One region of the Paenarthrobacter sp. NPDC058040 genome, then DNA from elsewhere that is predicted to be linked to it. Evidence: riboswitches for the same ligand, from Rfam matches in the RefSeq annotation. Region 1 holds a riboswitch; each other region holds the start of a gene.
What was found. Region 1 has a riboswitch for glycine ahead of cycA (D-serine/D-alanine/glycine transporter). Riboswitches for the same ligand answer to the same signal wherever they lie in the genome.
Positions count from the first base shown of each region.

Region 2: it holds a riboswitch for glycine, as region 1 does, so the genes downstream of both, gcvP (aminomethyl-transferring glycine dehydrogenase) here and cycA (D-serine/D-alanine/glycine transporter) in region 1, are expected to answer to the same signal.
Region 3: it holds a riboswitch for glycine, as region 1 does, so the genes downstream of both, gcvP (aminomethyl-transferring glycine dehydrogenase) here and cycA (D-serine/D-alanine/glycine transporter) in region 1, are expected to answer to the same signal.

Region 1 covers NZ_JBHVRN010000012.1:146,880-151,646, forward strand. The annotation lists gene ACFVSJ_RS17695 (FAD/NAD(P)-binding protein) at 1-1,865, shown strand, start outside; glycine riboswitch at 1,963-2,062, shown strand; gene cycA (D-serine/D-alanine/glycine transporter) at 2,219-3,691, shown strand; gene ACFVSJ_RS17705 (ExeM/NucH family extracellular endonuclease) at 3,755-4,767, opposite strand, start outside.
Region 2 covers NZ_JBHVRN010000004.1:53,194-57,960, reverse strand. The annotation lists gene gcvP (aminomethyl-transferring glycine dehydrogenase) at 1-2,793, opposite strand, end outside; glycine riboswitch at 2,943-3,041, opposite strand; gene ACFVSJ_RS06485 (PucR family transcriptional regulator) at 3,127-4,620, opposite strand.
Region 3 covers NZ_JBHVRN010000011.1:138,816-143,582, reverse strand. The annotation lists gene ACFVSJ_RS16645 (sigma-70 family RNA polymerase sigma factor) at 1-467, shown strand, start outside; gene ACFVSJ_RS16640 (MFS transporter) at 518-2,071, opposite strand; gene ACFVSJ_RS16635 (TetR/AcrR family transcriptional regulator) at 2,144-2,683, shown strand; glycine riboswitch at 2,779-2,875, shown strand; gene gcvP (aminomethyl-transferring glycine dehydrogenase) at 3,045-4,767, shown strand, end outside.

The DNA of each region.
Region 1 (4,767 bases):
GAGCCACGGATGAGGCGATTGTGACCACAACCGCGAAGCTCCACATCCACGTCATTGATCCGTATCCTGCAGGTTCGGGCCATGTGTGGCAGCCCGAACAGTCGCGGCTTTACCTGATGAATACCCAGTCGTTCTACCCGACGCTCATCCCAGAGGACCCCGAGCTCGCGCCCCCTCTGGCCGGGACGTCGTTCGACCAATGGCGCGTCACACGGCGTCGTGATGGCCAGGGATTGAACCGGGCCGAAAAGGCGGAGTTAGCCAGTCTCGAGTCGGACAACTTCCCCAGCCGCGCCATCTATGGGCGCTATTTGCGGCAGACCCTCGCTGAGTTGCTCCAGCGACTGCCCGACGGCGTCGAGGTCACCTTCCATGAGACGTCCGCCGTGGCGGCGCGGCCGGTTGGGGGAGGAACGTTCGACGTCGAACTGGCCGACGGCGGTTCACTCACCGTCGGTTCCGTGGTCCTCGCGCTGGGGCACATCGAATCCCGCCTGAATCCGGAGCAGCGCTCGTTCCAGACTGCCGCAGGGGAACAGGGGCTGCTCTATTTCCCGCCCGCTCCTCCGGCCGATGTGGACTGGACCCGGGTACCGGACAACGAGCCAGTACTGGTCCGTGGCATGGGTTTGAACTTCTTCGATGTCATGGGCCAGCTGACTGAGGGCCGTGGCGGCAAATTTGTTGACGCAGTTGCGCCCGGGGCGGGCATGCTCGAGTACCGCCCATCCGGACGCGAACCTAAGATCATCGCCGCTTCACGGAGGGGCACCCCGTACCGCGCCAAGGCCGGGCTGTCCGGCTACTACGCCACCAGCATCACGCTCCGGTACCTGACCGAGGCAGCCATGGACCGTTTCAAGGCAGCCGGAATCCAGCCCGGTTTCGACCACGACCTTTGGCCCCTCCTGCACCGGGACGCGTTGTGGGCGTACTACGCGACGCTGGCAAAGTCACAGCCGGCAGCCATCAGGGACGCCGCGCAGTTCCTTGCCGACCTTGAAGACGCATTGCAACCCCACGCCCACGCCACGGGCAATTGGGAAAGCGCAGTGGGTGCGCTCGTGGAAAAGCACGTCGTGGCCTCTCGGCGGCTCAACCTGCGGGGACTTGCCGCGCCTTTGGCCGGGCGGACCTTTGCCTCGCGCCGGGACTTGGACAAAGCCATCACCGACTATCTAGACGATGACGCCCGGCGTTCCGCCCTGGGTGAATCTGACCCCGTGAAGATGGCCATTGGTGCGCTGCACACGGGCCGAGCGATTCTCAAGACCGTGGTGGCCGACGGCGGCATCACGGACGAATCCTGGGTGGCTGAGCTCCGCGGTTGGTTCGAGTCCTTCGTTGAGGGGCTTGCCAGCGGACCCCCGGCCCTGCGGTCGGAACAGCTGGCCGCCTTGGCGCGTGCCGGCGTCGTGAGTTTCGTGGGACCCGACCCGAAGTTCAGCGTGGACCGTAACGCCAAAGTCTTCCGCGCTTTCTCGCCGTGGGTGCGGGACGCACCGGCTCAGGCCCGCACGTTGATCGAGGCGATGTCGCCCGCGAACCGCGTTGGCATGAACATCTCGCCGCTTCTTGAACAGCTGCTGGCGGACGGCCTGGTTCGCACCAAGATCATGATGAGCGTTGAAGGAACTCCGGTACAGACCACTGGCCTGGACGTTGAGCCGCATCCATACCGGCCGGTGGCGGCCAACGGTTCCGTAACCAACGGGCTGTATGTTTTGGGCCTGCAATTGTCCGCAACGCAGTGGGGAACCGCCATCGCAGCCGAGGCCCGGCCCACCAAAGGCCGGGCGTACAGGAGCGGGCAACGGACCCTGCGCGATGCGGACGAAATCGCCCGCAGCATCCTGGGACTCTGAACAGCCGCTCGAACCCGGCGTGAGCTGGGACGCTTGCGTACCGCTCCGGGCTTCGCTACTGTGTGAGCTGCATCACCGGCCAGGTGATGCGCGCTTGTGATCCGTGGCGGGAGAGTCCTGCCGGTACATCCCGTCAGGCGCCGTAGGAGCAAACCCTCCCCAGGAATCTCTCAGGCACCCTGTACCGCCACGGCGAGGCAACTCTGGAAAGCAGTCCGGGATTCCCGGGCTCACCGAAGGTGCAAGCGGTCCTGTGCGCAGGAACGCGGAAACTCTCAGGTCAATGACAGAGCGGGGAGGAACCCGAATCATCGTGGCACACCACGTGTGCCGCCTGAACAATGGAGTTCCTCATGACGATTCAGCGCCCACCAACAGATGCCGGCAACAAGCAAGAGCCCCACCTGGAACGGCAACTCAGCAACCGCCACATCCAGTTGATCGCCATCGGCGGCGCCATTGGAACCGGTCTCTTCATGGGCTCGGGCAAGACCATCTCCGCTGCCGGCCCCTCGGTGATCTTCGTTTACATGATCATCGGCTTCATGCTGTTCTTCGTCATGCGCGCCATGGGCGAACTGCTCCTGAGCAACCTGAACTACAAATCCTTCAGCGACTTCGCCGCCGACCTCCTGGGTCCCTGGGCGGGCTTCTTCACCGGCTGGACCTATTGGTTCTGCTGGGTCATCACCGGCATCGCGGACGTGATCGCGATCGCGGGCTACTCCAAGGAACTCTGGCCCGGCCTGCCACTGTGGATCCCCGGACTCATCACCATCGGCATCCTCCTGCTCCTCAACCTGGCCACGGTGAAGGCCTTCGGCGAGACCGAGTTCTGGTTCGCCCTCATCAAGATCGTCGCCATCGCAGCACTCATCATCGTTGGCCTGTTCATGATCCTCGGCGGCTTCCAGTCGGACGCCGGACCGGCCGGCTTCACCAACCTTTGGTCCCACGGAGGCTTCTTCCCCAACGAATTCATGGGCTTCGTGGCCGGTTTCCAGATCGCGGTCTTCGCATTTGTGGGCATCGAATTGGTTGGAACCACGGCAGCCGAAGCCAAGGATCCGGAAAAGAACCTGCCCAAGGCCATCAATTCCATCCCCATCCGCGTGCTCCTCTTCTACGTGGGCGCCCTCATCATCCTCATGTCCGTCACGCCGTGGACCCAGTTCGCTGCCGGACACAGCCCGTTTATCGCCATGTTCTCCCTGGCAGGCCTCGGCGCCGCCGCCACCATCGTCAACCTGGTGGTGCTGAGCTCAGCGATGTCCTCGGCCAACTCCGGCATCTACTCCACGTCCCGGATGGTCTATGGCCTGGCCCAGGAAGGCGACGCGCCCGCGGTCTTCAGCGCACTGTCCGGACGCAAAGTACCCCGCAACGCCCTGTTCCTCTCCTGCGTCCTGTTGCTGTCCGGCGTCGTCCTCATGTACGCCGGGCAGGACGTCGGCAAGGCGTTCGACATGGTGACCACCGTGTCCGCCGTCTGCTTCGTCTTTGTTTGGTCGATCATCCTGGCCAGCTACCTCGCGTTCCGGAAGCGCCGGCCGCAGCTTCACGAGGCCTCGGCGTTCAAGATGCCCGGTGGCGTGGTGATGGTGTGGGTTGTCTTCGCCTTCTTTGCCTTCATCCTGTGGGCTTTGACCACCCAGCCGGACACGCTCATGGCGCTCCTTGTGACGCCGGTGTGGTTCCTTGCCTTGGGCGTGGCGTGGGCCATCCTCCGCAAGCGGCCTACCCACCTGGCCCGCTACGGGCACTTCCGTGCCGAGCTGCAAAAGGACGCTGACAAGGCGCAGGAACCCGAATCCGTCCGCAACTAACCACTGCACGCAAAGGAGCCCCTCACCGGCGTGAGGGGCTCCCTTGCTGCCATCAACGGGTACTTAGCCCCTCAAGCACTTCTGGTACTCCAGCCACGCGAATGCGTAGCGGAGCCAGCCCACAACGTCATACCACTTGGACGGTTTGGTGGGGGCGGTGCACTGCGGCGGATTCGGGCCGCTTGCTGCCACCTTGACCAGCGCCTTCACCGTGGTGCCGCTTTCGACGGCGGTCAGCACCACCGTGCCAGTGCCGGCCGCCGCTGCTGCGGGAACCTTGAGGCTGACGTTCGCTGCGCCGGAGGCCACTGGCACATCCCCGAGATCCGTGCTGGCACCCTTGGCATCGATGAAGACGGCCTTGAGCGTCTTGTTGGCCGGGCTGCCAATCGACGTCAGGTCCAGCTTGGACACGGTCAGCGTGATGGCGTCTCCAGCTTTGACCTCGGCCGCAGTGGTGTTTGCCACGGCCACCGAACGCCGGGCGAAGTCCGGCGAGACCGGCTTGTGCGCCTGCAGGTACGTGATCCACGCGTCCCGGTCCACCAGGCCGGTGTCCTTGGTGTTGCTGCCTTCCTTGAAGACCCGGAAGTTGTCACCACCGGTAGCGAGGAAGCTGAACGTCCCGATCCGGTACTGCTTGGCAGGATCGATCACGGCGTTGTTGACCCAAATGCCCGTGATGCGGTCACCCGCTGGCCGGGCGGCGTCGTAGGTGTAGTTGACGTTCTTGGACAGACCCAGCTGTTGGTACGGGCGGCTTGGCACGGTGCCGTCCGGGTTGGTCTGCCACTGCTGTTCCAGGAGCGTCTTGAACTGCGCGCCGGTGAGGGAGGTGGTCCAGAGGTTGTTCACGAACGGCAGCACGGCGTTGGCCTCGGCGTACGTGATGGTTCCATCCGGGGCGTAGTACAGCTCGTTCCGCAGCCCGCCGGGGTTCACGACGCCGATCTCGGCCGAGCCGAGTTCGGGCGCCTTGAGCGTGTCCACCAGGGAGTCGGCCACGAGGTTGCCCAGCGTCGATTCGCTCGCGCGGTCGTCACGCTTCGGGGCGCCGCCCGCCGGATCCGGGGTGA
Region 2 (4,767 bases), on a different contig from region 1:
GGCGGCGCCGTCGATGCGCCCCACGGGCGGGAAGTACTTGTCCTGCTTGAGGCTCGGTACCGGGAAGGCAGCCTGCTCACGCGGGTAGTCGCGCTCCCAGACGGAACTTACGACGGCGGCTGCCGTGTGCGGCGCGTTGCGAAGCGGGGAATCCTCCACGGAGAAGTCACCGGCCGCAACCTGCTCGATCTCGGCGCGGATGGTGATCATGGCTTCGATGAAGCGGTCGATCTCCGCGAGGTCCTCGGACTCGGTGGGCTCAACCATCAGCGTGCCTGCAACCGGGAACGCCAGCGTCGGTGCGTGGAAACCGAAGTCGATGAGGCGCTTGGCCACGTCCTCGGCCGTAACACCGGTGCGGGCGGTCAGTTCACGGAGGTCCAGGATGCACTCGTGGGCCACAAGCCCACCTTCACCGGTGTACAGAATCGGGAAGTGCTCATCCAAGCGGGAAGCCACGTAGTTCGCGGCCAGGAGCGCCGACTTGGTGGCCTCGGTCAGTCCTTCGCCGCCCATGAGCTTCACATAGGCCCAGGAAATCGGCAGCACGCCGGCCGAGCCGAAGCGCGAAGCCGAGATGGCCACACCACCCTCCGAGGATGAAGAAGCGTTGTTCGCATCGCCCGGCATGAACGGAGCCAGGTGCGCCTTCGCAGCGACCGGGCCAACACCGGGTCCACCGCCACCGTGGGGGATGCAGAAGGTCTTGTGCAGGTTCAGGTGGGACACGTCCCCGCCGAACTTGCCAGGCTGTGCCAAGCCAACGAGTGCGTTGAGGTTGGCACCGTCAACGTACACCTGGCCGCCGGCCTCGTGCACGGCATCGCACACCTCAACAACGTCGGCATCGTAGACGCCGTGAGTGGAGGGGTACGTGATCATGATGCAGGACAGCACATCGCGGTTGGCTTCGATCTTCGCCGTGAGGTCGGAGTGATCGATGGTGCCATCAGAGGCAGTGGCCACCACAACAACCTTCATGCCAGCCAGCACAGCCGAAGCAGCGTTCGTACCGTGGGCAGAAGCCGGAATCAAGCAGACGTTGCGCTGCTCATCGCCACGGGACAGGTGGTAGCCGCGGATCGCGAGCAGGCCTGCAAGCTCACCTTGTGAACCGGCGTTCGGCTGGATGGAGACCTGGTCGTAGCCGGTGATCTCCGTCAGGTCGGCTTCCAAACCGGTAATCAGCTCGCGCCAACCCTCGGTTTGGTGGTCCGGAGCGAACGGGTGGATCGAAGCGAACTCCGGCCAGGAAATGGCTTCCATCTCAGCCGTAGCGTTGAGCTTCATGGTGCACGAACCCAACGGGATCATGGTCCGGTCCAGCGCGAGGTCCCGGTCGGACAGCTTGCGGATATAGCGCAACAGCTGCGTCTCGGAACGGTGCGTGTTGAACACGGGGTGCTGCAGGAAATCGGAGGTACGGACCACGTCAGAAGGCAGCTCGAACCCTGCAGCGTCCCCTACCGGACCGGCGCCAAAGGCGACGGCGACCGCGGAGAGGACCTCCGGCGTCGTGGTTTCATCAACCGAGACGCCCACGGTGTCCTCATCGATGTGGCGGAGGTTGATGCCGCGTGCCTCGGCGGCACCGATCACCTTCGAAGCCTTGCCGGGCACGCGGACCGTGAGGGTATCGAAGAAGGAGTCGGACACGAGTTCGCGGCCGGCCTTCTGCAGGGTCGTGGCCAGGACACGGGCGTGGCCGTGGACGGTCTCCGCGATCGCCTTCAGTCCGTCGGGGCCGTGGTAGACCGCGTACATCGACGCGACGATCGCGAGCAAAGCCTGGGCCGTGCAGATGTTGGACGTGGCCTTCTCGCGGCGGATGTGCTGCTCACGGGTCTGGAGCGCCAAGCGGTACGCGGGCACGCCGGCGTTGTCCTTGGACACGCCCACGATGCGGCCCGGAAGCGTGCGCTCCATGCCGTTCCGGACAGCCATGTAGGCAGCGTGCGGGCCGCCAAAGAACAGCGGCACACCGAAGCGCTGCGCGGTTCCGACGGCGATGTCCGCGCCCTGTTCGCCCGGGGGCGTGATGAGGGTGAGCGCCAGCAAATCGGCAGCGACCGTGACCAGGGCACCGCGTTCCTTCGCCTCAGCGATCACGGGGGCGTGGTTGAAGACCCGGCCGGAAACGCCCGGCTGCTGCAGGACGATGCCGTTGATGTCGCCGTCGGGCAAGCCTGCCGAGAGGTCCGCAACCAGAACCTCGAAGCCGAGCGCCTCGGCGCGGCCCTTGACGATGGCGATGGTCTGCGGGAGGAGGTCGGCGTCCAGGACGGTCTTGCCGTCCTTCACAGCTTTGTTAGCCCGGCGCATGAGCAACACGGCCTCGGCCACGGCAGTGGCTTCGTCCAGCAGGGAAGCGTTGGCGATCGGAAGCCCGGTGAGGTCCTGGACCATGGTCTGGAAGTTGAGCAGCGCTTCGAGCCGGCCCTGCGAAATCTCGGGCTGGTACGGGGTGTAAGCGGTGTACCAGGCGGGGGCTTCGAGGATGTTGCGGCGGATCACCGGCGGGGTCACGGTGTCGTAGTAGCCCTGGCCGATCATCTGAACGGCGGTCTTGTTCTTCGCGGCCAGCTTGCGCAGCTCGGCCAGCACCTGGACCTCGCTCAGCGCCTTCTGCAGCGTGAGGGGCGAAGCCTGGCGGATGGAATCGGGAACAGCCACGTCCACCAGACCGTCGACAGAGTCATAGCCGATGGCCTTGAGCATGGTCTCAACATCGGCCTGGCGGCGGGCGCCGATATGCCGGTCCGCGAAAGCGGTTGGGGAGGATTGAACAGTCAAGAGGAACTCCAGGATTCAGGCGCCCGTTGAGCGCCACGGTGAATATGGGTTCCTCCCCGCTCTGTATTGGACCTGAGAGATTCCGTGGACTTGGTTGTCCACTTGCACCGTCGGTGAGCCCGGTTGCCCGGACTGCTTTCCAGAGTTGCCTAACCGCGGCGGTACATGGGCCTGAGAGATTCCTGGGGAGGATTTGCTCCTACGGCGCCTGACTGGATGTACCGGCAGGGCTCTCCCGCCGCAGATCAAAAGCGTTTGCGCCACCTCAGTGACACGCTTCACACCATAGCGGGTCATTCCGAAAAAGCGCAAGGCGGGTGTTTCCCGCGGGGCCTAGCCGTGCATCGCTTCGTGAATCTGCAACGCCAACCAAAGCTGCGCCAGCGTTGACGTCTCTCCCATGTCCAGCCCCGTCAGCTCGCCGATTTTCCGGATCCGGTAGATGATGGTTTGCCGGTGCGTGAAGAGCGTGGAGGCCGTTTTTTGCCATGACCGCTGCGAGTCCAGATAGGTCTTCAGCGTGACCATGAGATCGCCGTCCTGCCGCTGCTCATACTCGAAAATGGGCCCGAGAAGGCGCTGGACCAACGCAGTTCCCTCCTCGAATCCGGTCAGTCCCAACCAGCTGGGCCCCTCCGCGTACCGGGCCAATCCAAGCTTGTTCGCTTTCGCCGATCCCAGCGCCCACAACGACTCCTGCTGGGCTTGCTGAAGGCCACCTACCGCGGACGCGGAACTCACGCCGATGGTGGTTCCCAACCCCGCGCAGTGGACCAGCAGCTCGTCAGCCACGTCAGCCGCGACCACCACGTGCAGCCGGTCGTTCCGCCTCAAGGAGGCCGCCGAAGTCCCGTGCCGCCAGAGTTCGATGTGCACGTTGGCCAGCCGATCGCCGTCGTCCGCCGACATCGAGGCGACCACAAAACCCTGGGGAGGAACCTCGAAAGCCTCCAGCCGCCGTTCCATCTCCGCCGTCCCCAGGCGCCCGTCGAGCGCCTGCAGGAGGAACTCCCCGGCGAGCCGGTGCCGGCCCTCGAGCGAGAGGACGATGCGCGCCAACTGCAGTCCCAGCACGGTTGCGGCATGCAAAAGCACGACGGCGTCAGGGTGCGGTTCGCTGCCAGGCAGCACCACCAGGAGCGCGTTCGCGTGGGTGGGAATGTCCATGGTCAGGACGTGCCTGCCTCGGATCCGGTGCCACTGGAAGTTCTTGCCCGCAACCGAGACCTGGCCCGGGTGCGGCGACCATTCCTCCACAAGGAACTCCGGAAGCGGCTGCCCCTCGGGGTGCCACGGATGGAGGCAACGGCGGTCCACCACGAACAGCTCCGAATCCAGCTCCGTGGCCAACCTCAGGACCAAACTTTGCCAATGGTCCTCCGACGCTCCGGCCGTGCGGAGGAGGTCGTACACGCGGGCCGTTTGCCGCAAGCGCCGGGACTCTTCAAGCAGCGACGACTCCGCCACGGACCGCGCAATCGCGATGAACGGCAGCGGGTACGGGATGTTGATCAGCGGCAGGGCGAGCCGGTCGCAGGCCCGCAGGAATTCCGGTTGCAGCTCCGGCGCATGCATCTTCTCGCCGATGGCCAACGCACTGGCGCCCGAATCCACCAAGGCTTCGGCGAGCGCCACTTGCCCGTCCGCGTCGGCGGGGATGGAGAGCCCGTTGGTCATCATGAGCTCGCCGCCGGTGACCCACTCCCACAGCCTGGGCAGGTCTGAAGTGTGGGCCCAGGTGATGCGGTTGCCGGCTCCGCTGGAACCTGCCAGCAGGCTGAGTCCGAGCTGCGGCTCGGCCACGAGTTCGGCGACGGTGATGGCCATGGATGAGGACTCCTGGGTGCTTGTTTTCGGGACGGTTAGACGTTTGTCTAAACGCCTCGACCATTTGTAGTCAATGTACCGCTATCCGCCGTGATGCGCGTCACCAAGAATTGAGATATGCACTTCCCGCTCAACGGCGAGCGCCCC
Region 3 (4,767 bases), on a different contig from region 1:
GTGTCGAGCGAAGCCACGTCGAGGCCGCCATGGCCGACGCCGCAAGGACGTTGACGTCACTGGACGAGGTGGTCGTGGACACGGTGGCGTCAGTCACGCCGTCTCCGGAAAACTCCGTGCTGGCCGATGAACGCATCAAATACCTGCGTGCCGCCGTCGACGCTTTGCCGGAGAAGATGCGCTTCGTCATCCAGGAAATCTATTTGGCGGGCCGCTCCGTGAAGGAACTCGCCGAGGAGTTGGGTTCCACGCACGCTGCGGTATCCCAGCAGCGCGCCGAAGGCATCCGCCTCATGCGCGATGGCCTGGCCACCCACTATGCAGACAACCCGGACAGGGCCTTCGAACCCGAATCGCGCATCACCGCCCGGCGCCGGAACGACTATCTTTCCGCGTTGGCCACTGCCACCACTGGCGGAATCACCCGCACGTTGGGCCTCGGTTCCACGCTCAACCAGGCCGTCTAAACAGGAGGAAGCCCGGGCCGCGTGAGTGGCCCGGGCTTCCTGCGTTACGGCTACTGCGCCTTGGGAACGCCTCGAAGTACGACGGCGGCAAGCACTGCCGCTCCGGCCATCAGTACCAGCCCAATCGCCGCGGTGATGTGGACGCCCGATTCGAAGGCAACCCGTGCGGCCTGGGTCAACGCCTCCGACAGTGGGGCCGGGAGGGCTGCAGCCGCATCTACGGCTCCAGCCAGCGTTTCCCCTGACTTGCCCGCAGCCTCGGCGGACACACCGTCCGGAATCACGAGGTTTTGCTGGTACGAGGCCGTGAGGATGGAGCCGAGCACAGCTGTCCCCAGCAAGGAACCGAGTTCGTAACCGGTCTCGGAGATCGCCGAGGCGGCTCCGGACTTGTCGGCCGGAACGGAAGCCAGGATGAGGTCGTTGGAGATGGTCTCCGCCGCTCCTACCCCCACGGCCAGGACGGTCAATGCGGACAACAGGAACACGGGTCCGGTTCCATGGTCGCCCGCCATGGCCACGAAGTAACCAACGGCGCTGAGCGAGAGTCCGCCGGCAACCACGTAGCCCGGGCGGATGCGCTTGACCAGTGGCACCACCAAGAGGCCGGCCACCACTGTTGCCAGGAGCGCGGGAATCATCGCGATCCCGGCCTCCATGGGGGACTGCCCTTCCACCAACTGCAGGTGCTGGGCGAAGAAGTAGATGAACCCGGTCATGGAGAACAGGGACAACACGTTTGCCACGATCGCCGTGCTGAACACTTTGTTGCTGAACAATCGGACGTCCAGCATCGGACCTGAAAGCTGTTGCTGCCGACGCACAAAGAACACACCCATGAGCAGGCCGAAGGTCATGAACGCCGCCGCCGAAGGGCCAAAGCCGTGCACGGCGAATTCCTTGATCCCGTACACAAAGGGGGCCATGGTCAGAACGGACAGGGCAATGCTCGGGACATCCACGCGGCCCGGGTTGGCATCCTTGGATTCGGGAATGAGTACCCGCCCAAAGGCAAGCAGGGGCAGCAGCAGGAACGTCGCCACGAGGAACACGGCACCCCACCAGAAGTGCTCCACCAGCCAGCCACCGAAGATCGGGCCCAGGGCGGCGCCACCGGAGAACCCGGCAGCCCAGACGGCGATTGCGAGCCGGCGACGGTTCGGGTCGGTAAAGATGTTCCGGATCAGGGACAGCGTGGAGGGCATCAGCATGGCGCCGAAGACACCAAGTGCGGCGCGTCCGGCAATCAACCATTCCGCCGACGGCGCGAACGCTGTAGCAGCCGACACCGCCGCGAAACCCGTGCTGCCGATCAGGAGCAGCCGCCGTCGTCCGATCCTGTCGCCGAAGTTGCCCATGGAAACCAGCAACGCCGCCAGGACCAGCGGATAGGCGTCCACGATCCACAGGAGTTGGATGCCTCCGACGTCCAGTGAACGGGCGATTTCCGGCAGGGCAAAGGTGAGCGCGGTGTTGTCGACGGCCACCAGCAGCACCGGGAACATCAGCAGTGCCAGGGCCGTCCAGTCGCGCCACGGTGCAGTCTTGCCCGGGACCGGGCGCACGGAGGAACGGGGAGCGTGGGTTGAGGACGGCGAGAACATGTTTTTTACTGTACCGTCCAGACGGTATAGTTTCAAATACAACCCGACCCAGCTTTAGGGAATGATGGATCCATGCCGCGAAAACCAGTTGCCCGGGATGCTGTCCTGGATGCCTTTGAAGCACTCCTGATCGAAGTGGGGGAGCGTGCTGCCACGCTGGACGCCGTCGCCAAGCGTGCGGGAGTGTCAAAAGGCGGCCTGCTCTACCACTTCCCCAACAAGGAGTCGTTGATCAGCGCGGTGCTGGAACGCCTGGACGAGTTGGCGAAGCAGGACACCGAGCAGATGAAAGCGGCCCCGGATGGTGCGGCTGCCTACTTCATCCGGTCATCCCTCTGGGCGGACACGCCCATGGACCGGGCCTTCGTCGCAGCAACCCGTCTGGCCGAGGTGGCCCACGAAGAAACCCGCCGTCGGTTCGCCGCGATCCAGCAACGGTGGCTGGACGTGCTGGCCGGGGATGTTGGGCCTGAGGTTGCCAAGGCTGTCAGCTATATGGGCGATGGCCTCTATTTCAACGCGATGTTTGAAGGCGGGCAGGAGGCTGGCACTGCAGGGCGGGAGGCCGACGTCGAGGTCCTCCTGACGGTCCTGGATCGCTTGCGGAAGTAGCGCGGCCTTCCATTTGCCGCCGCGCGGCGGTCATAGGACAATTAACAACTGTGGTGCGCCTTTCCGGCGGGCCGCGAACAATTGCATAAAGCCTATGATCTGCGGCGGGAGAGTCCTGCAGTACGAGATGCAGGCGCCGTAGGAGCAAATCCTCCCCAGGAATCTCTCAGGCCCATGCACCGCCGCGGTTAGGCAACTCTGGAAAGCAGCAGGCAACCGGTGCCACGGTTGTTATGCTCACCGACGGTGCAAGCGGCGTTGTGCAGGCAACACGCGGAAACTCTCAGGTCCAATACAGAGCGGGGAGGAACCCGAGCCACTGTGGCGTACCCAAGCGCCGCCCAAGTAATGGAGTTCCTTCGTGACGGTTAGTTCAGCCTCCACCACCTTCGTCGACCGGCATATCGGTGCCCGCCGCCAGGCCGACATTGACACCATGCTCAAGTCGGTTGGATACGACTCCGTGGATTCCCTCGTGGACACCGCGGTTCCCAACGACATCCGCCAGGACGTTGCCCTGACCCTGCAGAACGCGCTGAGCGAAGTTGAGGTCCTTGCAGAGCTCCGCAAGCTTGCAGCGAAGAACAAGACGGCCGTCCAGATGATCGGCCAGGGCTACTTCGACACCATCACGCCCCCGGTGATCCGCCGCAACATCCTTGAATCGCCGGCCTGGTACACCGCTTACACGCCGTACCAGCCGGAAATCTCCCAGGGCCGCCTCGAGGCACTCCTGAACTTCCAGACCATGGTCCAGGACCTCGTTGGCCTGCCCATCGCCAATGCTTCCCTGCTGGACGAAGCAACTGCCGTAGCTGAGGCCGTGCTGATGATGCGCCGCGCCAACAAGAACAAGGCCGCCCAGGACGGCAAAACCGTCCTCGACGCCGATTGCCTGCCGCAGACCATCGCCATCGTGAAGGGCCGCGCCGAGGCTCTTGGCTTTGAAGTCGAGGTGGCGGATCTCGCCAACGGTCTTCCGGAAGGCGCCATCAACGGCGTCGTCCTTCAGCAGCCCGGTGTTTCCGGCCGCGTCTTCGACCACTCCGCCGTGATCGCTGCGGCGAAAGAGCGGGGTGCCCTGGTCACCGTCGCAGCCGACCTCCTCTCGCTCACGCTCATCACTCCTCCGGGCGAGCAGGGCGCTGATATCGCCGTCGGTTCTGCCCAGCGCCTGGGTGTGCCGCTGTTCTTCGGCGGTCCGCACGCCGCGTACATGGCCGTCCAGAAGGGTCTCGAGCGTTCCATGCCGGGCCGTTTGGTTGGCGTTTCCAAGGACGACGCCGGTGTCCCCGCCTACCGCTTGGCGCTGCAGACCCGTGAGCAGCACATCCGCCGCGAGAAGGCCACCTCCAACATCTGCACGGCACAGGCACTCCTGGCGATCGTCGCTTCGATGTACGCGGTGTACCACGGCCCCGAGGGCTTGAAGGCCATCGCCGAGACTGCCCACAACCACGCCCGTACCCTCGCCGCCTCGCTGAAGGCCGCCGACGTCGAGGTCCTCCACGGTTCCTTCTTCGACACCGTCACCGTTCGCGTGCCAGGCCGTGCCGCGGAGCTCGTGGCTGCAGCGGAGGCCAAGGGCATCAACCTGCGCGGCATCGACGCGGACACTGTTGGTATCTCGGTTGATGAAACCACGACGACGGCGGTAGTCGCCGACGTAGCGGCCGTCTTCGGCGCTTCGGTACTCGAGTCCGTGGAAGGCTTCGCACTTGAGGCTTCCGTTGAGCGCTCGAGCGAATACCTGCAGCACCCGGTGTTCAACACGCACCGTTCCGAGACGCAGCTCCTCCGCTACATCCGCAAGCTCTCGGACCGGGACCTGGCCCTGGACCGCACCATGATCCCGTTGGGTTCCTGCACCATGAAGCTCAACGCTACGGCCGAGATGGAAGCCATCTCCTGGCCGGAGTTCGCTTCGATCCACCCGTTCGCTCCGGACTCCCAGACCTCCGGCTGGCGTGAACTCATCGCCGACCTCGAATCCCAGCTGACCGAGATCACCGGCTACGACCAGGTCTCCATCCAGCCGAACGCCGGTTCCCAGGGCGAGCTCGCGGGTCTCCTCGCGATCCGCG